Regions from separate parts of the Chromobacterium sp. CCUG 76385 genome, predicted to be linked through region 2. Evidence: predicted binding sites of a transcription regulator. Region 2 holds the regulator's gene; the other holds the start of a gene.
The links. The regulator HrcA, encoded in region 2, represses chaperone genes, less so after heat shock. The targets are predictions, from matches to a motif close to ATTAGCACTCGNNNNNNNCGAGTGCTAAT.
Positions count from the first base shown of each region.

Region 1 (11,729 bases), on a different contig from region 2:
CGGCGTCAGCGAATCGATGAAGGACTGGCGTTGGAAAATGCGTTCGGCGTACTTCAGGATAGGCGCTGCGCTCTTGCCCAGATCGATATTGTAGTGCTCCAAACGCCACATCAGCGGCGCGATGGCCACGTCGATCATGGAGAAGTCATCGCCGAGCATGAACTTCTGCTTGGCGAAAATCGGGGCGATGGTGGTCAGGCCGTCGCGGATCGCTTCGCGCGCCTTGGTGGCTTCCTTGCCGGTAGCGCCGGCTTCCAGCGTCTTGACGTGGATAAACAGCTCATTTTCAAAGCGATGCAGGAACAGGCGGGCGCGTGCACGCATCACCGGATCGGCCGGCATCAACTGCGGATGCGGGAAGCGCTCGTCGATGTATTCGTTGATGATGTTGGACTCGTGCAGGATCAGGTCGCGCTCCACCAGCACCGGCACTTCGTTGTACGGATTCATCACGGCCAGGTCTTCCGGCTTGTTATGGATGTCCACATCGATAATTTCGAAATCCATCCCCTTCTCGAAGAGCACGATACGGCAGCGCTGACTGAATGGGCAGGTGATTCCGGAGTAGAGGGTCATCATGGCGGAGAAAATCCTTGACTAACAATGAATTGGTGTAGCAGGCCATTCTAGCACCTTCACGACACGCATTTCCAGCACTTCAATACAACATCATGATTTAAAAAGAAAAAAGGCGGAAATCATTCCGCCTTTTCCAGACCGCACCCAGCGCGAAATCAGTGCACGTCGCACCAGTATTCCTTCTTCAGCAGGTACACCAGCGGGAACAGCAACAAGCCCAGGAACATCAGCACCACGTAGCCGATCTGCTGGCGCTTCACCGCGGCCGGTTCGCCCATGTAGACCAGGAAATTGGTCAGGTCGGCCATCCGGCGATCGTACTCGACGGTATTGGCCTTGCCGTTTTCCAGCTTGGTCAGGCTGCCTGCCTTAACGAGCTGCAGGGAATGCTGCTCATGGCCCTCGGCATCCTTCTCGGTCTTCAGCGCCTGCTCGCCCTGCCACTCCCAGAACACATGCGGCATGCCGACCTTGTCGAATACCAGATTGTTCCAGCCGGTGGGACGCGTCGGGTCGCGATAGAAGCCGCGCAGATAGCCATACAGATAATCCGCGCCCCGCGAGCGGGCAATCAGCGACAAGTCGGGCGGCACGGCTCCGAACCAAGCCTTGGCATCCTTCTTGTCCATCGCGATATTCATCTGATCGCCGATCTTGGCGCCCTCCGGCAGCAGGTTGGCCTTGATCTGCTCTTCAGACAGGCCGATATCTTCCAGCCGGTTGTAGCGCATCATGCTGGCCGAATGGCAGGACAGGCAGTAATTGACGAATATCTGCGCGCCGCGCTGCAGGCTTTCCGTGTCCTGGATGTCGATCGGCGCCTTCTCGAGCTTGGGACCGCCCTCGTTGGCCAGCGCCGGCGCGGAGAACGGCAGCAGCAGCGCCATGGCGGCGATCAGCTTGCGCATCTTGTTTTTCATTTTCCTTATCCCCTTGCTTACACGTTCATGGCGAACAGCGCGGCCAGGAACACGGTCAGAGCCACCATGACCAGGAACTGGATCTGGCGCTTGGCATTGGTGTCCGTCACCCGCTCCGGCACCGGCACGCTGCCAACATCGTTCTTGGTGTAGAACGGCATGCCCAGGAAGAAGGCGAAGTAGACCACCGAGAAAATCTGCGACAACGCCGTGCGCAAGCCATCTGGCGGCAACGCGCCCAAGATGCCCAGGCCGATGAAGGCGGCGATGAACAGCGTCAGCGCGATCTTGAACTTGGGACCGCGGTAACGGATGGACTTGATCGGCGAACGATCCAGCCACGGCAGGAAGGCGATCAGCACCACGGCGGCGCCCATGGCCAGTACGCCCCACACCTGGGTGCCGGCAAACGACGGCACGGCGCGCAGAATGGCGTAGAACGGCGTGAAGTACCAGACCGGCGCGATGTGCGGCGGCGTTTTCAGCGGATCCGCCTGATCGAAGTTCGGATGCTCGAGGAAGTAGCCGCCCATTTCCGGCAGGAAGAACACGATGGCCGAGAACACGATCATGAACACCACCACGCCGAGGATGTCCTTGATGGTGTAGTACGGATGCGAGTTGATGCCGTCGAGGTAGAGGCCGGTTGCCGGGTCCTTCGGCTGCTGCTTGATTTCCACGCCGTCCGGATTGTTGGAGCCCACTTCGTGCAGCGCCATCAGGTGAGCCACCACCAGCGCCAACAGCACCAGCGGCACGGCAATCACGTGCAAGGCGAAGAAGCGGTTCAGCGTGGCGTCGGACACCACGTAGTCGCCGCGGATCCACACCGACAAGTCAGGGCCGATCACCGGGATGGAGCCGAACAGGTTAACGATCACCTGGGCGCCCCAGAACGACATCTGCCCCCACGGCAGCAGATAACCCATGAAGGCCTCGGCCATCAGGCACAGGAAGATCAGCGTGCCGAATACCCACACCAGCTCGCGCGGCTGTTTGTACGAACCGTAGATCAGGCCGCGGAACATGTGCAGATACACCACCACGAAGAACATCGAGGCGCCGGTGGAGTGCATGTAGCGGATGATCCAGCCGCCCGCCACGTCGCGCATGATGTATTCGACCGAGGCGAAGGCCACCGGCACGCCGGCGGCGTTCAGGGTCCCGTCCGGCTTGTAGTTCATGGTCAGGAAGATGCCGGTGACGATCTGCAGCACCAGCACCAGCATGGCCAGCGAGCCGAAGAAGTACCAGAAGTTGAAGTTCTTGGGGGCGACATACTTGCCCCATTGGCTTTCCCACAGGGCGGTCAGCGGAAAACGTTCGTCCACCCAGTTCAGCAGCTTTTGCGCTTTGCTCATTTTTCGCCCTCAGCTTATTTGTCGTCGCCGATCAGCAGACGGGTGTCGGACAGATACTTGTGCGGGGGAATCTCCAGATTCTTCGGCGCAGGCACCCCCTTGAACACGCGGGCGGCCAGGTCGAACTTGGAGCCGTGGCAAGGGCAGTAGAAGCCGCCCAGCCAGTCCGGTCCCAGATCGGCGGGCGCCAGATCGGGCCGGAAAGTCGGCGAACAGCCCAAGTGGGTGCAGATGCCGACCGCCACCAGATACTGCGGTTTGATCGAGCGGTGCTCGTTCTTGCAATAAGCGGGCTGCTGTTCGACGTCCGACGCCGGGTCCACCAGCTTGGGGTCGTTCTTCGGCAGATTTTTCAACTGTTCCGGCGTGCGGCTGAGAATCCATACCGGCTTGCCGCGCCATTCAACGTTGATTTTCTGCCCCAGTTCAATCTTGCCGATATCGACTTCGACCGGCGCCCCCGCTGCCTTCGCCCGTTCCGACGGGAAAAAGCTCATAAAGAACGGCGTGGCCGCGCCAACCACCGCAACCCCTCCAACAGCGCTGGAAGCGACCGTCAGAAAACGACGGCGCCCCGTATCGACTTGCTGTTCACTCATTACAGTCATCCTCAATCGTGGAAATCGAGCCCTAAACTGCCAGATTTTACCCGATTACTAGTAGGGACTTGAAGCATCCATGCAAATAAATTGTCATTTACGCGCCAAAGCATCTCAAACAGGGTTGTTTATATCAATAAATTCCACTTTTATGCCTGTTGATTTCATTAAATGCTCACCGAGCGATTGAATGCCATAGCGCTCTGTTGCATGATGGCCTGCGGCGATGAATGCGACATCGCTTTCCATCGCCATGTGATAATTCTGTTCCGATGCCTCGCCGGTGATGAAAGCATCCACGCCCAGCGCGATCGCGTCGGCGAAAAAACCCTGCGCGCCGCCGGTGCACCAGGCGACCCGCCGCACCGGCTTGTCCGTCCGTCCCAGCAATAGGGCGCTTCTGCCCAGAATAGACGATACGTGCTGGTTTAGCCGAGTCGCATCGCCGCCTTCCGACCACTGGCCATGCCACAACAAGCCTTGTTCGCCGGCCTGCCCTTGCGGCTCGAATCCTAGCATGCGGCCCAGGCTGGCGTTGTTGCCCCACTCCGCATGGCCATCCAGCGGCAGGTGATAGGCAAGCAGGCTGATGTCATGCTGCAGCAAGCTGCGGATACGCTGCCGTTTCATGCCGCTGATGCTGGCGTCCTCGCCCTTCCAGAAATAGCCGTGATGCACCAGGATGGCATCGGCTTGGCGCTCGATGGCAGCGTCTATCAAGGCCTGCGAGGCAGTCACCCCGCTTACAATCTTGCCGACCTCGGCCCGACCTTCCACTTGCAGGCCATTGGGGGCGTAGTCCTTGTAGCGCCAGGGTTCCAGCAGCGCATCCAGGGTCGATACCACATCGTTCAATCGCATTAAATTCATTCCTCAGCATTGGTGATCGTAATAGATTTGTCAGCACTCACCCACAACGTGCAAGCTTTGCCGAAGCATCTAGAAAACCGGTAAAATCATCAAGATCAGATGGTACTCGCAATTCAGGCGTGCCTTAGCACCTCCTGTCTCCGATATCATGCAGCTGCAAGATTTTTGTTTACTCGATTTCAAGTCTAGACAGAATGCGCTTCTGCCCAGCTAGCGTTCGCCGACAATGATGTCACGTCGGCCAGAGCAGCAATACGAAGCAGCTTCAAATGAATAACCTTTAAAGATTAGGTGTATTGCATGACTATTCTCGTTACCGGCGGCGCCGGCTTTATCGGCGGCAATTTCGTTCTCGACTGGCTGGCAGCCCATGACGAGACAGTCGTGAATCTCGATGCCTTGACCTACGCCGGCAATCTGGAAACCTTGCAATCCATTCAACACGATGCCCGCCATGCATTCGTCCACGGCAGCATCGGCGACCATGAGCTTGTCGAAAGACTGCTGGCGCAACACCAGCCGCGCGCCGTGATCAACTTCGCGGCGGAAAGCCATGTCGACCGCTCAATCCACGGCCCGGCAGATTTCATCCAAACCAATATCGTCGGCACCTTCAAGCTGCTGGAAAGCGTGCGCGCTTACTGGAGCGGCCTGGATTCGGAGCGCAAGCAGACCTTCCGCTTCCTGCACGTATCCACCGACGAAGTGTACGGCACGCTGTCGCCGGAAGATCCGCCGTTCGCCGAAACCAACCGATATGAGCCGAACAGTCCCTACTCCGCGTCCAAGGCGGCGTCGGACCACTTGGTGCGCGCCTGGCACCACACTTATGGCCTGCCGGTGCTGACCACCAACTGCAGCAATAATTACGGCCCCTACCATTTCCCGGAAAAGCTGATCCCGCTGGTCATTCTCAACGCGCTGGCCGGCAAGCCGTTGCCGATTTACGGCGACGGCCAGCAGGTGCGCGACTGGCTATATGTCAAAGACCACTGCAGCGCCATCCGCCGCGTGCTGGAAGCCGGACGCCTGGGGGAAACGTATAACGTTGGCGGCTGGAATGAAAAAGCCAATTTGGAAGTGGTAAAAACGATCTGCGCCATTCTCGATGAACTCAAGCCGCGCGCCGATGGCGCGAGTTACGCCTCGCAGATCACTTTTGTACAGGACCGCCCCGGCCATGACCGGCGCTACGCCATCGATGCGCGCAAACTGGAACGCGAACTGGGCTGGAAACCGGCCGAGACTTTCGACAGCGGCATCCGCAAGACTGTTGAATGGTATCTGGCCAACCAAAAATGGGTGGACAACGTCGCCAGCGGCCATTATCGCGACTGGGTCGACCAACACTATGGCCAACCCGCATGACGCGTATCTTGATCACTGGCAAGAACGGCCAAGTCGGCCACGAGTTGCAACGCGCGCTGGCGCCGCTGGGCGAGCTGGTCGCATTGGACCGCGAAGGGATGGACCTGGCGAAGGCCGACGCCATCCCGACGCTTCTGGATACACTGCGCCCCGACATCATCGTCAACCCGGCTGCCTATACCGCCGTCGACAAGGCCGAGTCCGAACCTGAACTCTCCCATGCCATCAATGCCGTTGCGCCGGGCATTCTCGCGCGATGGGCTGAGCAATATGGCGCCTTGCTGGTGCATTACTCCACCGACTACGTATTCAACGGCAGCGGCACAGCGCCTTGGCGCGAAGACGACCCCGCCGATCCGCAATCAGTATATGGCCTCAGCAAATGGCAAGGCGAACAGGCGGTGCGGGAGGCGACAGAGCGCCACCTGATTCTGCGCACCAGCTGGGTATTCGGCGCGCACGGCGCCAACTTCCTCAAGACCATGCTGCGCTTGGCTGGCGAACGCACCGAGTTGAAAGTGGTGGCAGACCAGATCGGCGCGCCGACCTCGGCCGCCCTGATCGCCGACACTACCGCGCAGATGATCCAACGCTACCTTGCCGATGGTGAGCGCAGCCCCTTCGGCACTTATCACCTAGCGGCAGCCGGCGAAACCAGTTGGCATGGCTATGCCCAATATCTGATCGGTCAAGCCGGCAAACTAGGTTTTCCGCTTAGCCTAACACCCAATACCGTTCATGGCATCCCGACGGAAGCCTACCCACTGCCGGCCAAGCGCCCAGCTAACTCGCGCCTAAATTGCAACAAGCTGCAACGCGACTTCGGCATTACCTTGCCTGCGTGGCAACACGGTGTCGACACGGCGCTCGCCTCCCTGCGGCAACATCGACAGACACAACAGAATTAAAAGGACTCCAAGATGAGCAAGGCTCGCAAAGGCATCATACTCGCCGGAGGCTCCGGCACCCGTCTCTACCCGGCAACCATCGCCGTCAGTAAACAGCTGCTGCCGATCTACGACAAGCCGATGATCTATTATCCCTTGTCCACGCTGATGCTGGCTGGCATTCGCGAAATCCTGATCATCTCGACGCCACAAGATACCCCCCGCTTCGAACAGCTGCTCGGCGACGGCAGCCAATGGGGCATCCACCTGCAATACGCAGTGCAACCGAGTCCGGATGGCCTGGCGCAAGCCTTTTTGATCGGCGAAGACTTCCTGGACGGCTCACCATCTGCCTTAGTACTGGGGGACAATATTTTCTACGGGAACGATTTTGCCAATCTGCTGCAAGAAGCGAACGCCAAGGCCAGCGGCGCCAGCGTTTTCGCCTACCGGGTCAACGATCCCGAGCGTTATGGCGTCGTAGAGTTCGACGCCAGCGGCAAAGCCCTGTCTATCGAAGAAAAACCCAAACAGCCCAAATCGCACTATGCGGTAACCGGCCTGTATTTCTACGATGAACAAGTGGTCGACATCGCCAAGACCATACGCCCCTCCGCCCGCGGCGAGCTAGAAATCACCGACGTTAACAACGTCTATCTGCAGCAAGGTTCACTCGATGTGCAAACCATGGGCCGCGGCTATGCCTGGCTCGATACCGGCACCCATGAATCGATGCTTGAAGCCAGCCAGTTCATCGCGACCATTGAAAGCCGCCAAGGGCTCAAAGTGGCTTGCCCGGAAGAAATCGCCTTCCGCAGCGGCTGGATTGACGGCGAGCGAGTCAAAAAGTTGGCTCAACCACTGCAGAAAACCGGTTACGGCCGCTACCTTTCCGCCATGCTGGAACACACCATCTACTAACTTCTCTATGTTGCTGCCGGTAACAAAGCGCCAGCGACAAGGCTGCAATGAATGAACATCATAAACACTGCGATCTCTGACGTAAAAATCATCGAGCCTACTATTTATGGCGATGAGCGCGGCTTTTTTTTTGAGAGCTTCAATCAAAAGAAATTTGAAGAGGCCGTCGGCTATTCCGTGGAGTTCGTGCAAGACAACCACAGCCGCTCAGCCAAGGGCGTGCTGCGCGGCTTGCATTACCAGCTCGATCCGCACGCCCAAGGAAAGCTGGTGCGCGTGGTAGTCGGCGCCGTGTTTGACGTGGCCGTCGATATCCGGCCGCAATCCCCCACCTTCGGCCACTGGGTAGCTGCCGAGCTTTCTGCTGACAACAAGCGCCAGATGTGGATTCCGGCTGGCTTCGCCCATGGTTTCCTGACCCTGAGCGATGATACGGAATTCCTATACAAAACCACCGACTACTGGTTCAAAGACCTTGAACGCACCATCGCCTGGAACGACCCAACGCTGGCGATAGACTGGCCGCTGCAACAGCCACCGTCACTGTCACCCAAAGATCAGGAAGCTCCACTGTTTACGTCGCTTGGCGCCTAAAATCGTTTGATAAAACAAAACGGCCTGGACAGCAACGCTATCCAGGCCGTTTTCCTAATGATGCCAGCAGCGCTAGGACTGCCGGCTCATCAGCAGCTGATTACATCATGCCGCCCATGCCACCCATGCCGCCCATGTCCGGCATGCCGCCAGCAGCCGGCTTGTCTTCCGGCAGTTCAGCGATCATGCAGTCAGTGGTCAGCATCAGGCCGGCTACGGAAGCCGCGTGCTGCAGAGCGGAGCGGGTTACCTTGGCCGGGTCCAGCACGCCCATTTCCAGCATGTCGCCGTATTCGCCGGTAGCGGCGTTATAACCGAAGTTGCCCTTGCCTTCCAGCACCTTGTTCACCACAACGGACGGCTCGTCACCGGCGTTCTTGACGATCTGACGCAGCGGAGCCTCGATGGCGCGCAGCACGATCTTCACGCCCGCTTCTTGTTCGGCGTTGTCGGTCTTCAGGCTATCCAGCGAAGCGCGGGCGCGCAGCAGGGCCACGCCACCGCCGGCTACCACGCCTTCTTCAACCGCAGCGCGAGTAGCGTGCAGCGCGTCTTCCACGCGAGCCTTCTTCTCTTTCATTTCCACTTCGGTGGCCGCGCCAACCTTGATCACGGCAACGCCGCCGGCCAGCTTGGCCACGCGCTCTTGCAACTTCTCGCGGTCGTAGTCGGAAGTCGCTTCTTCGATCTGCTTGCGGATTTCGCCCACGCGAGCTTGGATGGTTGCAGCTTCGCCGGCGCCATCGATGATGGTGGTGTTTTCCTTGCCCACTTCCACGCGCTTGGCTTGGCCCAGCATGTCCAGGGAAGCTTTTTCCAGGGTCAGACCCACTTCTTCGGCGATCACGGTGCCGCCAGTCAGCACGGCGATGTCTTGCAGCATGGCCTTGCGACGGTCGCCAAAGCCCGGAGCCTTGACGGCAACGACCTTCAGGATGCCGCGGATGGTGTTCACCACCAGAGTCGCCAGCGCTTCGCCTTCCACGTCTTCTGCGATGATCAACAGCGGACGGCCGGACTTCGCCACTTGCTCCAGCACCGGCAGCAGGTCGCGGATGTTGGAGATCTTCTTGTCGAACAGCAGGATGAAGGGATTGTCCAGCGCAGCGATCTGCTTGTCCTGATTGTTGATGAAGTACGGGGACAGGTAGCCGCGGTCGAACTGCATGCCTTCCACTACGTCCAGCTCGTTGTTCAGGCTCTTGCCGTCTTCAACGGTGATCACGCCTTCCTTGCCCACTTTTTCCATGGCGCTGGCGATGATTTCACCGATGTCAGAATCGGAGTTGGCGGAAATGGAGCCTACCTGAGCGATTTCCTTGGTGGTGGCGCACGGCTTGGCGATCTTGGCGATCTCGCCCACCAGGGAGATAACAGCCTTGTCGATGCCGCGCTTCAGATCCATCGGGTTCATGCCGGCGGCAACGTACTTCATGCCTTCCTGCACGATGGCTTGCGCCAGCACGGTGGCGGTGGTGGTGCCGTCACCGGCCACGTCGGAAGTCTTGGAAGCCACTTCCTTCACCATCTGCGCGCCCATGTTCTCGAACTTGTCTTTCAGTTCGATTTCCTTAGCCACGGATACGCCGTCCTTGGTGATGGTCGGCGCGCCGAAGGAGCGGTCCAGCACCACGTTGCGGCCCTTCGGGCCCAGAGTAACCTTGACGGCATCAGCCAGGATGTTGACGCCGTTTACCATCTTGGTGCGAGCGGAATCGCCAAACTTTACGTCTTTAGCAGCCATTCTTAATCTCCAGAATTCTGTGTTTGAAGTGCGGGATGGGTCGGAGACTTACTCAACGATGCCCATGATGTCTTCCTCGCGCATCACGAGGACTTCTTCGCCGTCTACCTTGACGGTCTGGCCGGAATATTTGCCGAAGATGACCTTGTCGCCCTTCTTCAGCTCCAGCGGGCGGCGCTCGCCATTCTCCAGGATCTTGCCGTTACCGACGGCCAGAACCTCGCCCATGTCCGGCTTCTCTGCCGCGGCACCCGGCAGAACGATGCCGGAAGCGGTCTTTTCTTCAGCCTCGAGGCGCTTGATAACAACACGGTCGTGCAAAGGACGAATTGCCATGGATCTCTCCTGTAACATTGGCTGTTGAGAGTTGAACATCAGGGTGTATTGGTTGTCAGCCGATAGCTTAGCACTCGACTGTTACGAGTGCTAATAATAGGGACGAGAGGGAAGATTTTCAAGAGCCTGCGGGGCAGGCTCTCTACAGATGATCAGTGGCGTACTGACTTCCGCAGCAACATCCAACGCGGGGTGCGGAAGCGAATGATCATTCGGTACAGATATACGTATGTCAACATGAAGACGACGACAAAGCACATCAACGCCTTGGTATTATTCCAAAATAACATCGCAGGCACTACAGAGACAGAGGATAGGGCCCAAAGATAAGGGGAGGTTAAACTATTGCGCATCGTCTTATGATCAGCATCCTTACTACCAACCATCCATCGAACTAACCGCATGTAAACTAATTGATGCAAATGCAGGGCATCAGGATAACCGATCCTGCGCCCTTGTAGGAACTTACGACGATAAATAGAAAATAATGTCTCGAATACTGGATAAATGACGCACAAAAGTGGAAACCAAGCTGAAATTTGGGGATATCGAGCAACCAACAACACCGACACTTCTGCAATCATGAAACCTACTAGGTAGGCTCCACCATCACCCGCAAAAATAAGCCCACGCGGGAAGTTCCAGAACAGGAATCCAGCAATCGCCCCAACCATTGCGAAACAAACGCCCATCAAGGCCACATCCTGCACCTTGAACGCCACATATGCCATCGCAAGGAAGATGAAGATCGATACCGCACCAGACAGACCATTGTACCCGTCAATAATATTGACTGCATGCGCGACACCGCCAACTGCAATGACTGTCAAAAGCAAAGAGAGCACCCAGAACTGCGATAGCAAGCCATCCAGCAAAGGAACATCCAAACGCTGCAAGCCTGCGCCGAGAGTGAAATAACCAAGGATAGCCGCCACAAATGTTGCCAACAAGCGAGGCAGGGGCCCAACCTTCTTCGTAACATCCTCAAGTATTCCCGCAGCAAAAGCTGGCAGAGTAACAACCAACATCATCAACACCGAGGCATCCTTCAGCAACCATGTCAGCATCCCGCAGCCAGCCACCAGCCCGACAGCGATTGGCACACCGCCGATACGGGGCACCGGGCGAGCATGGAACTTCTGCACGCCACCTAAATCATGGTCAGCAGAAAAGCTCTCATGCAAGTGGGAAAAATGGATCAAACACATACCAACAAGCAGGGACAAGAATGTAGACAGCAGTAGGATTTGTAGCATTAAACGTCTCTTCAATATTTGACGATATCGGTATTTCGCACCATTTTAATGACATTGCAATTAAACTTTTTATTATTGACTCCACGCCCTTTCAAGCCACTGCTTTCATGTAACGATATTGAACTCTTATTATAAACAACATTGTTGCATAAATAAGGTGCAGCTTGCAAAGTTCCTTTAGCTAGGTTGATCTGCTCCCCTCAGCCCCAGGATCTCCGCACTCGAACGGCATGCATGACTCGCTGCGTCATCAAAGTCTTGCATAAGCTGCTAGGGGCTGTTGACGTTTGGTGA
Region 1 is NZ_JAUCGU010000034.1:28,420-40,148, forward strand. It holds gene QUG01_RS17175 (glutathione S-transferase N-terminal domain-containing protein) at 1-579, opposite strand, end outside; gene QUG01_RS17180 (cytochrome c1) at 735-1,499, opposite strand; gene QUG01_RS17185 (cytochrome b) at 1,517-2,860, opposite strand; gene petA (ubiquinol-cytochrome c reductase iron-sulfur subunit) at 2,875-3,459, opposite strand; gene QUG01_RS17195 (Nif3-like dinuclear metal center hexameric protein) at 3,574-4,320, opposite strand; gene rfbB (dTDP-glucose 4,6-dehydratase) at 4,630-5,697, shown strand; gene rfbD (dTDP-4-dehydrorhamnose reductase) at 5,694-6,605, shown strand; gene rfbA (glucose-1-phosphate thymidylyltransferase RfbA) at 6,618-7,505, shown strand; gene rfbC (dTDP-4-dehydrorhamnose 3,5-epimerase) at 7,557-8,099, shown strand; gene groL (chaperonin GroEL) at 8,200-9,843, opposite strand; gene groES (co-chaperone GroES) at 9,892-10,179, opposite strand; gene QUG01_RS17230 (MraY family glycosyltransferase) at 10,332-11,435, opposite strand.
Region 1: groES (co-chaperone GroES) is a predicted target of HrcA. The motif match lies at 10,246-10,274, and genes of this name have one in related genera.

Region 2 (11,729 bases):
TTCACCCAAACCGTTAGCAACAAGAACAAACGCGAAGAAGCCAGCGGTCGGCTGGAAATCGCCCGCCCCGGCAAATTCCGCTGGGAATACACCAAGCCGTATGCCCAACTGATCGTCGGCGACGGCAAGACGCTATGGATCTACGACCCGGACCTGGCCCAAGTGACGCGCAAGGCGCAGGGCGCGGCGCTGGGCTCCAGCCCGGCCGCCTTGTTGGCCGGCAGCAATGAAATCGAGCGCAGCTACAAGCTGAACGAGGCCGGCAAACAGGGCGACCTGGAATGGCTGGCCGCCAGCCCCAAAAAGCAGGACAACACCTTCAGCGCCATCCGCATGGGCTTCCGCAACAATATGCTGGTGGAAATGGAGCTGACCGACAGCTTCGGCAACGACACCCGCATCCGCTTCAGCCAACCGCAGCAGAACGTCAATCTGCCGGTCAGCCGCTTCGCCTTCACGCCGCCCAAGGGGGTGGATGTGGTCAATGGCGACTGATCGCGGCTGACTCAAGGCCTCGCGCAGCCGGGCCGCAAACCATTGCGGCGCACGGTCTGCGCAGGCATGGCCCTAGCCCCGCCAGCGCATTCGCCGCCCCGCCATCGCCGCATTGCAATCCCCTCTCCGGCCCGCTACAAAAATGAAGTATCTGGCGCGAGGACGCGCAAGCCGGGATAGGGAAAATGAAAAATGGCGAGACCGGCATAAGGTCATTAGCAGGCCGCCTGGTACTGGCCACGCTGTTATTCTGCCTAGCCTTCACCTTCGCCACCGTCATCGTCAAAACCTGGCTCACCTGGAACAACCACGTCCAGGCCATGCAAAATCAGCTTAACCTGATCAATGGCATCTATCAGCAAACGCTGAACAAGGCAATCTGGGATCTGGACCGCACCTCGATAGAGGAACATCTGCGCAGCAGCTTTCAAGTGCCGGCCGTCGGCAGCGTCACCATCAAGCTGATCAATCTGAATGGCGAGTCCCAGAAATACTACGAAGCGGAATCCTTCAGCCTGTCCAAGCCTGGATGGCATAATACGTCCTGGACGCCAAAAATCTTTTCCCAGCTGAAACATCACGACCGCACCGCCGGCACCACGGAAACCATAGGCAGCCTGGAAATTGAAGGCGACAGCCGCATCCTCATCGCCGAACTGAAAAGCGAAATCGTCAACATCATCAGCACCCAGGCGATCTATTCCTTGCTGCTGGCCGGATTTCTGATGCTGATCGTCAATCGCTACGTCACCACGCATATCCGCAAGATTGCGCTGCACCTGGATCGATTCTCGCCGGAAACCCTGCATCAACAGATCCACCTGGAGCGGCGGCGAACCTATCAGGATGAGCTGGACAAGCTGGTGCATGGCATCAACACCATGCAGCAGAATCTTTCCGAATACCTGCAACAGAAAAACAAATACGAGGAGGAGCTGTCCACCCACCGCGACCATCTGAGCGACCTCGTGCATCAACGCACCGCCGACCTGCACCAGGCGAACATGGCCTTGGCAAGCTCGGCCGAAACCCTGCGCCAGCTGGGCGACATCGGCAAGGCGCTGACCGCCAGCCTGGACAGCAAGGCCATATGCGTCGCCCTGTATCAGCATTTGCGCGAGCTGATGCCGATTGATGGCTTCGCTGTCGCGCTGCTGAAATTCGACGCCAACGCCCTGGAGCTGATTTACTGCATCGACGACGGCCAGGAAAAACCACCCGTGCTGTTGCCGCTGGAGCAGACCGATTCCTTTCTCGTCAACGCCTTCTTGGCGATGGAAGAAGTCCAGCTGCTGGACGAGCACAGCATCGCCCAGCTGGATGCGGCGAGCTGCGACACCACCAGAGCAGCCATGCGGCAGGGCGTCATCCATCAGCTGACCGCCGGCCGCAACTGCATCGGCATCGCCATGGCGCTGAGCCATGTTGCAGACGCATTCCAGCAGCGCGAGCTGGAAATCTTCCGCTCCATCGCCGCCTATGCCGCCATCGCGCTCACCAATGCGATTTCCTACGACATGGTCAAGACGGCGCGCCAGCATGCAGACAAAACCTTGCAAGACCTGCGGCGCGCGCAGGGGCAACTGATCCAGTCCGAAAAAATGGCGGTGCTGGGACAACTGGTCGCCGGCGTCGCCCACGAAATCAACACGCCGATCGGCGCGATCAAGTCCAGCAGCAACAATATTCTGGATGCCCTGGAGCTGGCGCTCTCCAGCCTGCCGTCCATCCTGATGCAACTCGACGCCAGCCATCTGGAACTGTTCAAACGCCTGCTGGACGGCAGCAAGGCGCAACCCGCCGCCTTCAACAGCCGGGAGGAACGGGCCATCTCCCGCCAGCTGGCCGATCAGCTGACGCAGCATCGGGTAGACGACGCCCGCGTCAAAGCCACCATGCTGGTGCAATTGAAAGCCCATGAACAGTATCAGGACTATCTGCCGCTACTCGTCCATCCCGACAGTCCTGCCATTTTGAATGCCGCCTATAATATTTCGTCCATCACCATGAATGCATCCAATATCAATATGGCGGTGGATCGCGTAGGCAAAATCATTTTCGCGCTGAAAACCTTCTCCCGTTTCGATATCGACGGCGAGATGCATGAGCATCCTTTATCGGAAAGCATCGAAACCGTTTTAACCATTTACCAGAACAAAACCAAGCAAAACGTCGAAGTCATCAGAAATTACCAAGACATACCCAATATAAAATGCCAGCCTGATCAATTAAACCAGGTCTGGACCAATTTAATATCCAATTCACTGCAAGCCATGGATTATCACGGCACCCTTCGGCTTGGCATCCAAAAACAAGGTGACTATGCTGTAGTGTCCATCAGTGACACCGGCTGCGGCATTTCCGACGAAATAAAAGAACGCATTTTCGAGCCTTTTTTCACCACCAAACCCAGAGGCGAAGGCACCGGCCTGGGCTTGGACATCGTCAAGAAAATCATTGAACAGCACAAAGGGAAAATAGAAGTTTTCAGCGAGCCGGGCATCGGAACCACCTTCAAGGTTTTCTTGCCCTATCAGCAGGAGGCGAGATGAAAAAAGGCGTCATCTTATGTGTGGACGACGAGCCCAGCGTACTCATCGCCCTGCGCGACCAATTGAGAAAAAATTATCCCACCCATCTGGTGGAAATCGCCGAAAGCGCAGCGGAAGGCCTGGATATTCTGAACGAGCTTTCAGCCGAAGGGTTGATTCCGCTAGTCGTCATTTCCGATTTCATCATGCCCGGCATGAATGGCGATGAGTTTCTCTGCCAGGCCAGAATCCATTTTCCGCACATCATCACCGTCATTCTCTCCGGACAGAGCAATGAAGCCTCGGTGCATTCGGCGCTGGCCTCCGGATCGGCCAATCATTTCTTTTCCAAACCCTGGGACGCGGCGGAGCTGATTCAATGCATTGATGCGGGACTGGCTGACTTCTGGCGCAAGATGGGGGATAGCCATGCAGACTGACTGGCAGAACGGTCACGCCAACAAAGTCGTGCTTTGCGTAGACGACGATATCGGCGTGCTTAACGCCTTGCGCAATGCGCTGTCGCAGCATTTTGACAACGATGTCGTGATCGAAATCGCCGAAAGCGCGGAAGAAGCGCTGGACCTGATAGAAGAACTGAAACAGGAAGGCATGCCGCTGACCATCATCGTGGCCGACTACATCATGCCAGGCATGAAAGGGGACGAATTACTGGTGCGGGTGCACATGAGCCAGCCGTCGGCCATCACGATCATGCTGACCGGCCAGAGCGACATGCAGGGGGTCAAGCGCGCCATCAACGAGGCCAGCCTGTTCCGCTTCATGGAAAAACCATGGCAGAACGAGGACCTGATTCTGACCCTGCAGTCGGCGATCAAGGCCTATGCGCTGGACCAGGAGCTCCGCTCCTATATCGCCAAGCTGCAAAAGATGAACGACGAGCTGGAGGAGATCGTCAAAAGCCGCACCCGCGAACTGGAACAAAAAAATGAAGAACTGAACCGGCTCGCCACCACCGACCGGCTGACCGGGCTGTACAACCGCCTGTTTCTGGAAAAGATGCTGCCGCATGAGTTTGCGGTGGCCAAACGCTTTTCCAACCCCTTTTCCTTCATCATGCTGGACATAGACCACTTCAAGCAGGTCAACGACCGTTATGGCCACCAGGCCGGCGACGAAGTGCTGAAAACCATAGCCAAGATCATCCAGGACAATATCCGCGCCTGCGATATCACCGTACGCTGGGGCGGCGAGGAGTTTCTGATCATTTGCAGCGATACCGACCAGCCCGGCGCGCGCATCCTGGCGGAGAAGTTGCGCCAGGCGGTAGAACGCCATGACTTTCCCATCGTAGAGCGCTGCACCGCCAGCTTCGGCGTATCCGCCTATCAGGAGCATGACGATATCCACAGCATGATGGAACGCGCCGACCAGGCGCTTTACGCGGCCAAACGCGGCGGCAGAAACCGGGTGGAGGGCTGAACTGCCGCGAACAGCAGACGGGCGCGATTGCCGATTATCCGCTCAGATGGCATTCAAGATCGCCAGACAGCGGGCCAACACGAGGCGCTGCGCAAGCCGCGCCCTAACGCCTGACTCTTGATTCGGCTCAGGACACGCCCCGGCGCTCGTACACCGCCTGCGCCAGCGTGCCCAGATCGACGTACTCCAGCTCGCCGCCTACCGGCATGCCGCGGGCGATGCGGGTGACCGCCAGGCCGCGGTCCTTGAACAGCTCGCTCAGCATATGGGCGGTAACCTCGCCCTCGGCGGTGAAATTGGTGGCGATCACCACCTCGCTCACCTGCCCGTCCAAGGCGCGCGGCAGCAGCTTGTCCAGGTTCAAATCCTTGGGGCCGATATTATCCAGCGGCGAAATCCGCCCCATCAGCACGAAATACAGGCCTTCGAAGCATTTGGCCTGTTCCAGCATCATCAAGTCCGCCGGCATCTCCACGATGCACAGCTGATCCTGCCGTCGCGCCTCATCGGCGCAGATCGGACACAGCTCGGTCTCGCTGAAGGTGTTGCAGCGCTGGCAATGGGTCAGCTGAGTCAACGCCTTGTCCAGCGCGCGCGCCAGCTTGTCCGCGCCCTTCTTGTCGCGCTGCAGCAAGTGAAAAGCCATGCGCTGGGCAGTCTTCGGCCCCACCCCGGGCAACACCTTCAGAGCGGCGATCAATTGTTCCAGCGCGGGAGGATTTTTCATCCCAAAACCTCATACACCACGAAATCATACGGATAAGAAATAACCGGATTTCTGCCACGAAACCCACGAAAACACACGAAAAACAACAGCCGCCGACCACTGGATCGACGGCGGCTCACTCCGGCCCAGCCAGCCATATTCGTATTTTTCGTGGATTTCGTGGCTGAAATTGCTTCGGCTTGCTCAAGCGCTTGCGCGCCGCGCATATGACGTAAGGCGCAACCAGCGCCGGCATGTCGCGCCGAACAAAAAGGCCCGTCGCCGGGCCTGGGGTCAGAACGGGAGCTTCATCCCGGCCGGCAGATTCAGGCCGTTGGTAAAGCCGGACATGCGCTCCTGGGTGGTGGCTTCCACCTTGCGCACGGCGTCGTTGACCGCGGCGGCGATCAGGTCTTCCAGCATGTCCTTGTCTTCCTTGGCGTCTTCCAGCACGCTGTCGTCGATGGCGACGCGCTTGACGTCGTGGGAGCAGGTCATGACCACCTTCACCATGCCGGCGCCGGATTGGCCTTCCACTTCCACCTTGGCCAGTTCTTCCTGGGCCTTCTTCATGTTTTCCTGCATTTGCTGGGCCTGTTTCATCAGGCCAGCGATTCCAGCTTTACCGAACATTGCGGTCACTCCTGTACGGGTTGAATGGTCTCGATGAGCAGCGTGGCGCCGAATTCGCGCACCATCTGCTGCACCACCGGATCGTTTTGCATGCATTCGCGGGCGATGGACAACTGCTCCTGCCGCAGCCTGGCATCGGTCATGGCCGGGGTTTCCATCCCCAGCTCCTCCACCGTCACCAGCAACTCCACCGGATGGCCGAAGCGATCGGCCAAGGCGGCTTTCAATTTATCCTGGTAATCGCGGCCGCTCATGTGGCGGAAGCTCTCCGGCACCGCCAGCTCAAGCCGGCTCTGACTCCAGCTCTTCAGCACTGCATTATGCGCCAGCATGCGCGCCGCGCCGAGCTTGGCGCCCAAATCGGCCACCAGCCGCTGCCAGTCGCCATCGAAGCGATAACTCGCCGTCTCGTCCTCCAGCGGCGGTTGCTGCATGTAGGCCGGCATCGCGTCGTCGTCGGACCACGGCGCGTCGACGATTTCTTCTTCGTCGCGCTCATCCGCCTCGTCCTGCGGCTCAGGCGCCACGACGGCGGGCGCAACAGGCGGCTGCGGCCGGGCTTCGATCTTGGCTTGCGCAGCCGGCGCTGCCGCTACCGGCTGTGGCGCAGGCTCGGGCTCCGGCTCGACAGCCGGGGCCGCGGGTTCGCTCGGTTCCTGCCGCGGCGCCGGCTTGGCCGGGCTGCCGAGACCGGCGGCCTGCAAGGCGCGGGCGGCCGGCGAAACGCCGCGCGCGACCGGCACCGAAGCGCTGGCGGTCACGGACGCGGCGGCCGCTGCCGGGCGCGATGCGGGCTGCGGCGCAGCCGCCCGCGCGGGCGCGGCGCTTTCTGCCGGCGCGCGGGCCGGATGGAAGGCCAGCATGCGCAGCAGCGTCATATTGAAGCCGGCATGCTCGTCCGGCGCCAAGGCCAGGTCCTTGCGGCCATGGATGGCGATCTGATAGTACAACTGCACGTCTTGCGGCGCGATGGCGTCGGCCAGCGCGAAGATCGCCTCGCGCTCCGGCTCGTCGTCGGCCAGCGCGGCCGGCACCGTCTGCGCCAGCGCCAGTTGCTGCAGCAAAACCGCCAATTCGGACAAGGTGGCGTCGAAGCTGATGCCGCGCTCTGCCAGCTTGTCCGCCTCGGCCATCAGCGCCGCGCCATCGGAGGCGGCCAGCGCCTGCAGCAGGCTGAACAGGTAGCGGCGGTCCACCGCGCCCAGCATGGCGCGCACGCCGTCTTCCCTCACTTCGCCCAAACCATAGGCGATGGCCTGATCCAGCAGCGACTGCGCGTCGCGCATGGAGCCGGACGCGGCGCGTCCCAGCAAGGCCAAGGCCGGCGCCTCGTACGGAATGCCTTCGACTTCCAGCATGTGGGCCAGGTGCGTCGACACCTGCTGCGGCGTCATATTGCGCAGGGAGAACTGCAGGCAGCGGGACAGCACCGTGACCGGCACTTTTTGCGGATCGGTGGTGGCCAGGATGAATTTGACGTGGCCGGGCGGCTCCTCCAGCGTCTTCAGCATCGCGTTGAAGGCGCTTTTCGACAGCATGTGCACTTCGTCGATGATGTAGACCTTGAAGCGGCCCATGGTCGGCGCGTACTGGGCGTTTTCCAGCACTTCGCGGATATTGTCGATGCCGGTATTGGACGCGGCGTCGATTTCCAGCAGGTCGACAAAGCGGCCGGCGTCGATCTGGCGGCAGGCCTGGCACTCGCCGCAAGGCTCGGCGGTGGTGCCGGTTTCGCAGTTCAGGCTTTTCGCCAGGATGCGGGCGATGGTGGTCTTGCCTACGCCTCGGGTGCCGGTCAGCAGATAGGCGTGGTGCAGCCGCTGCTCTTTGAGGGCGTTGGACAGGGCGCGCACCACATGCTCCTGGCCGACCAGGTCGGCGAAGCGCTTGGGACGCCACTTGCGGGCAAGGACTTGATAGCTCATGGGGGCGGATTTTAATGGCAATTGCCGCGCAAGGCGACAGGTTTCGCCGGCGCGGCCGCGATGGACGGCGCCGGTGGAAAAGAGAGCGGCAGCGGCTTACATCCCGGCGGAGGCCGGTTCCTGCCGCCGCGCCAGTTCGGCGAAGTAGCGCTGGCGCAGCTGGCTGGCGATTTCCTGCACCGCCTTGGCGTACAGCGTGCTGCGGTTGTAGCGGGTGATCGCGTAGAAATTGTTCAGGCCCAGCCAGTACTCGGTGACGCCCGGCGCCGACTCGAGCGAGAACAGCACGGCCGGCACGTCGTCGGCCAACGGCGCCTGCGGCGCCACGCCCATCTTCCGCAGATCGCCCACCGTGTAGTGCAGATTGAATTTGTCGGCCAGCAACTGATCGGTCTGCGGACCGGCCACCACGCTGGCCGGCACCACCACGTCGTCGCCGGGCTTCCAGCCGTGCAGCTGGAAGTAGTTGGCCACGCTGCCGATGGCGTCGTGCGGATTGTTCCAGATGTCGCGGTGGCCGCTGCCGTCGAAGTCCACCGCCCACTTGCGGTAGCTGGACGGCATGAACTGCGGCAGGCCCATCGCGCCGGCGTAGGAACCCTTCAGCGTCAGCGGATCCTTGCCTTCTTCCTTGGCCAGCAGCAGGAATTGGGTCAGCTCGCCGCGGAAATACTCGGCGCGGCGCGGGTAGTCGAAACCGATGGTGGACAGCGAATCCACCAGCCGGAAGCTGCCGGTGTTGCGGCCGTAGTGGGTCTCCACGCCGAGAATGGCGACGATCACCTCCGGCGCCACGCCGTATTGGCGCTCGGCGCGCGCCAGCGCGTCGGCGTTGGCCTGCCAGAACGCCACGCCGTCGGCGATCAGCCTCTCGTTGACGGTGGTGGCGCGGAATTGGTACCACGGCCGCGAGGTGGACGGTTTGTCCAGAATGCGGATGATATTGGGCTTCAGTTCGACATTGGCGAACACCGCCTCCAGCTCGGGGCGGTTGAACTGGCCGCTGGCCACTTGCTCGTCGATATAGCGCTGCACATCGGGGCGGGCGAGGAAGTCGGCGTCGGCGAAAGCCGGGACGGCGGCAAACGCCAGCGCGGCCAGGGCAACCGCGGCGGCCAGTTTCTGCATGGTTTTCATGGTGTATTTGTTTTCCAGTTGGATATCCCAAATTCCGGGCGCAGGCGCCAAGCTCACTCGCGGAACGACAGCGCGTTGCTGACCAGCCGCGCGGTGATGTCGACGATCGGAATGACGCGCTCGTAAGCCATGCGGGTGGGGCCGACCACGCCCAGCGTGCCGACCACCTGGCCGTTGATGCAATACGGCGCGGTGACTACCGAGCATTCGTCCAGCGTCACCACGCCAGACTCTTCGCCGATGAAAATGTTCACCCCGCTCGCCTCCCGGCCCTGCGCCAGCAGCTTCAGCAACTCGGTCTTGCGCTCGAACACGCCGAACAGCTCGCGCAAACGCGACAGGTCGTCGGACAGATCATGCACCTGCAGCAGGCGCGAGCCGCCGGTCACCACCACGTCCTCGCCGCTTTGCGCCAGCGTCTGCCGCCCCAGCATCACCGCGGCGGACATCAATTCGGCGATATCGCCCTGAAGCTGCTTGAGCTCGCTCTCCACCCGCTGCGCGACGGCGCTCAGCCCCTGCCCGGCGTAATGCTGGTTGATGAAATTGCCGGCCTCGATCAGCTCGCTCGGCGTGTAGTCGCGCTCGGTCACCAGCAAATGGTTCTGCACGTCGCCGTCCAGCGTCACCAGTATCATCAGCACCCGCCGTTCGGACAGGCGCAGAAATTCGATCTGCCGGAAGGCGACATCGCTGCGCTGCGGCGTCAGCACCACGCCGGCAAAGCTGGTCAATTCGGACAGCAGCGACGAGGCCGCCTGGGCGATGCGCTGCGGGCTGTCCGGCTGCAGATTGTGCTCCAGCTCCTGCAGCGACACCTGGTCCAGCGGACGGATGGTCAGCAGGCGGTCCACGAACAGCCGGTAGCCGCGCGCGGTGGGCACCCGCCCGGCCGAGGTATGCGGCGAGGCGATCAGGCCCATGCCTTCCAGATCGGCCAGCACATTGCGCACGGTGGCCGAGGACAGTTCCACGCCGGGCAGCAGCGACAGGGCCTTGGAGGCGACCGGCTGACCGTCGGCGATGTAGCGCTCGATCAGCGCTTTCAGCAGATGTTGGGCGCGTTCGTTCATCATGTCTCCCATTGTACACATCCTGAACCGCGCCAAAAGGGGGCGGCGCGCGGGTTTACGACTATGGCACGCGCCGGATGGCCGGCAAGCTGCTGTTAGCCCTCTGGTTTTCTGCGATAATCGCCCCATTATTGGTCCGACCTACCCCATTTGGAGACAGCATGGCATCCGAAGACAAGAGCAAGGCGCTGGCCGCGGCCCTGGCCCAGATTGAAAAGCAGTTCGGCAAGGGCTCGATCATGCGCATGAGCGACAACCAGATCAACGAAAACCTGCAGGTGGTCTCCACCGGTTCGCTGAGCCTGGACCTGGCGCTGGGCGTCGGCGGCCTGCCGCGCGGCCGCGTGGTGGAAATCTACGGCCCGGAATCGTCCGGCAAAACCACCCTGTGTCTGCAAGTCGTGGCCGAAGCGCAAAAGCTGGGCGGCACCTGCGCCTACATCGACGCGGAAAACGCGCTGGACCCGATTTACGCGCAGAAGCTGGGCGTGAATGTGGAAGACCTGCTGATCTCGCAGCCGGACACCGGCGAACAGGCGCTGGAAATCTGCGACATGCTGGTGCGTTCCAGCGGCGTGGACGTGATCGTGGTGGACTCCGTCGCCGCGCTGGTGCCGAAGGCGGAAATCGAAGGCGAGATGGGCGACAGCCACGTCGGCCTGCAAGCCCGCCTGATGAGCCAGGCGCTGCGCAAGCTGACCGGCAACATCAAGCGCACCAACACCCTGGTGATCTTCATCAACCAGATCCGCATGAAGATCGGCGTGATGTTCGGCAACCCGGAAACCACCACCGGCGGCAACGCGCTGAAGTTCTACGCCTCCGTTCGCCTGGACATCCGCCGCACCGGCGGCATCAAGAAGGGCGAGGAAGTGATCGGCAACGACACCCGCGTCAAAGTGGTGAAGAACAAGGTCTCGCCGCCGTTCCGCCAGGCCGATTTCGAAATCCTGTACGGCGAAGGCATTTCGCGCGCCGGCGAGATCATCGAGCTGGGCGTCAAGCACGGCTTCATCGACAAGTCCGGCGCCTGGTACGCCTACAACGGCCAGAAGATCGGCCAGGGCAAGGACAATACCCGCGAGTGGCTGAAGGCCAACCCGGCCATCGCCGAAGAAATCGAGCGCAAGATCCGCGAAGCGGTGGGCGTGAAGGTGGAAATCACCGAAGGCCAGGCCGACGAAGAAGAATTCGTCGACGACGCTCTCGACGCTTGATGAGCTCAAGCGGCAAAAGCCTGAAGGCGCGGGCCGCCGATCTGCTGTCGCGCCGGGAGTATTCCCGGCGCGAGCTGATCAGGCGGCTCGCGCCTTTTGCCGAAAGCATGGAACAGCTGGAAGCCGTGCTGGACGAGCTGGCGGCCGCCAACTGGCAGTCGGACAGCCGTTTCGCCCAGCAATTCGCCGCCAGCAAGGGCGGCAAGTTCGGCAGCCGCCGGCTGTCGCAGGAAATGCGCCAACGCGGCGTGGACGATGACACCATACGCCAGGCCTTGGCCGGTCAGGACGATCTGGCCAGCGCGCGCGAGCAGTGGCGCAAGAAATTCGGCCGCCCGCCGGCGGACGCCGCGGAAAAAGCCAAGCAGTACCGTTTTCTGGCGCAACGCGGCTTTCCGACGGATGTGATCCGCCAGGTGATCGCCGGCGCCGGCGACGACTTCTACGAGGACTGAGCCATGGCCAAGCGCAACATCGCCACCGAGATCGACATCGCCGCCGCTCCGGATCAGGTATGGCGGGTGCTGACCGACTGGCCGCGCTACCCGGAATGGAACCCGTTCATCGTC
Region 2 is NZ_JAUCGU010000012.1:17,885-29,613, reverse strand. It holds gene lolA (outer membrane lipoprotein periplasmic chaperone LolA) at 1-495, shown strand, start outside; gene QUG01_RS10040 (HAMP domain-containing sensor histidine kinase) at 681-3,047, shown strand; gene QUG01_RS10035 (response regulator) at 3,044-3,466, shown strand; gene QUG01_RS10030 (GGDEF domain-containing response regulator) at 3,456-4,469, shown strand; gene recR (recombination mediator RecR) at 4,597-5,196, opposite strand; gene QUG01_RS10020 (YbaB/EbfC family nucleoid-associated protein) at 5,470-5,808, opposite strand; gene dnaX (DNA polymerase III subunit gamma/tau) at 5,814-7,733, opposite strand; gene mltB (lytic murein transglycosylase B) at 7,830-8,870, opposite strand; gene hrcA (heat-inducible transcriptional repressor HrcA) at 8,924-9,943, opposite strand; gene recA (recombinase RecA) at 10,105-11,160, shown strand; gene recX (recombination regulator RecX) at 11,160-11,615, shown strand; gene QUG01_RS09990 (SRPBCC family protein) at 11,619-11,729, shown strand, end outside.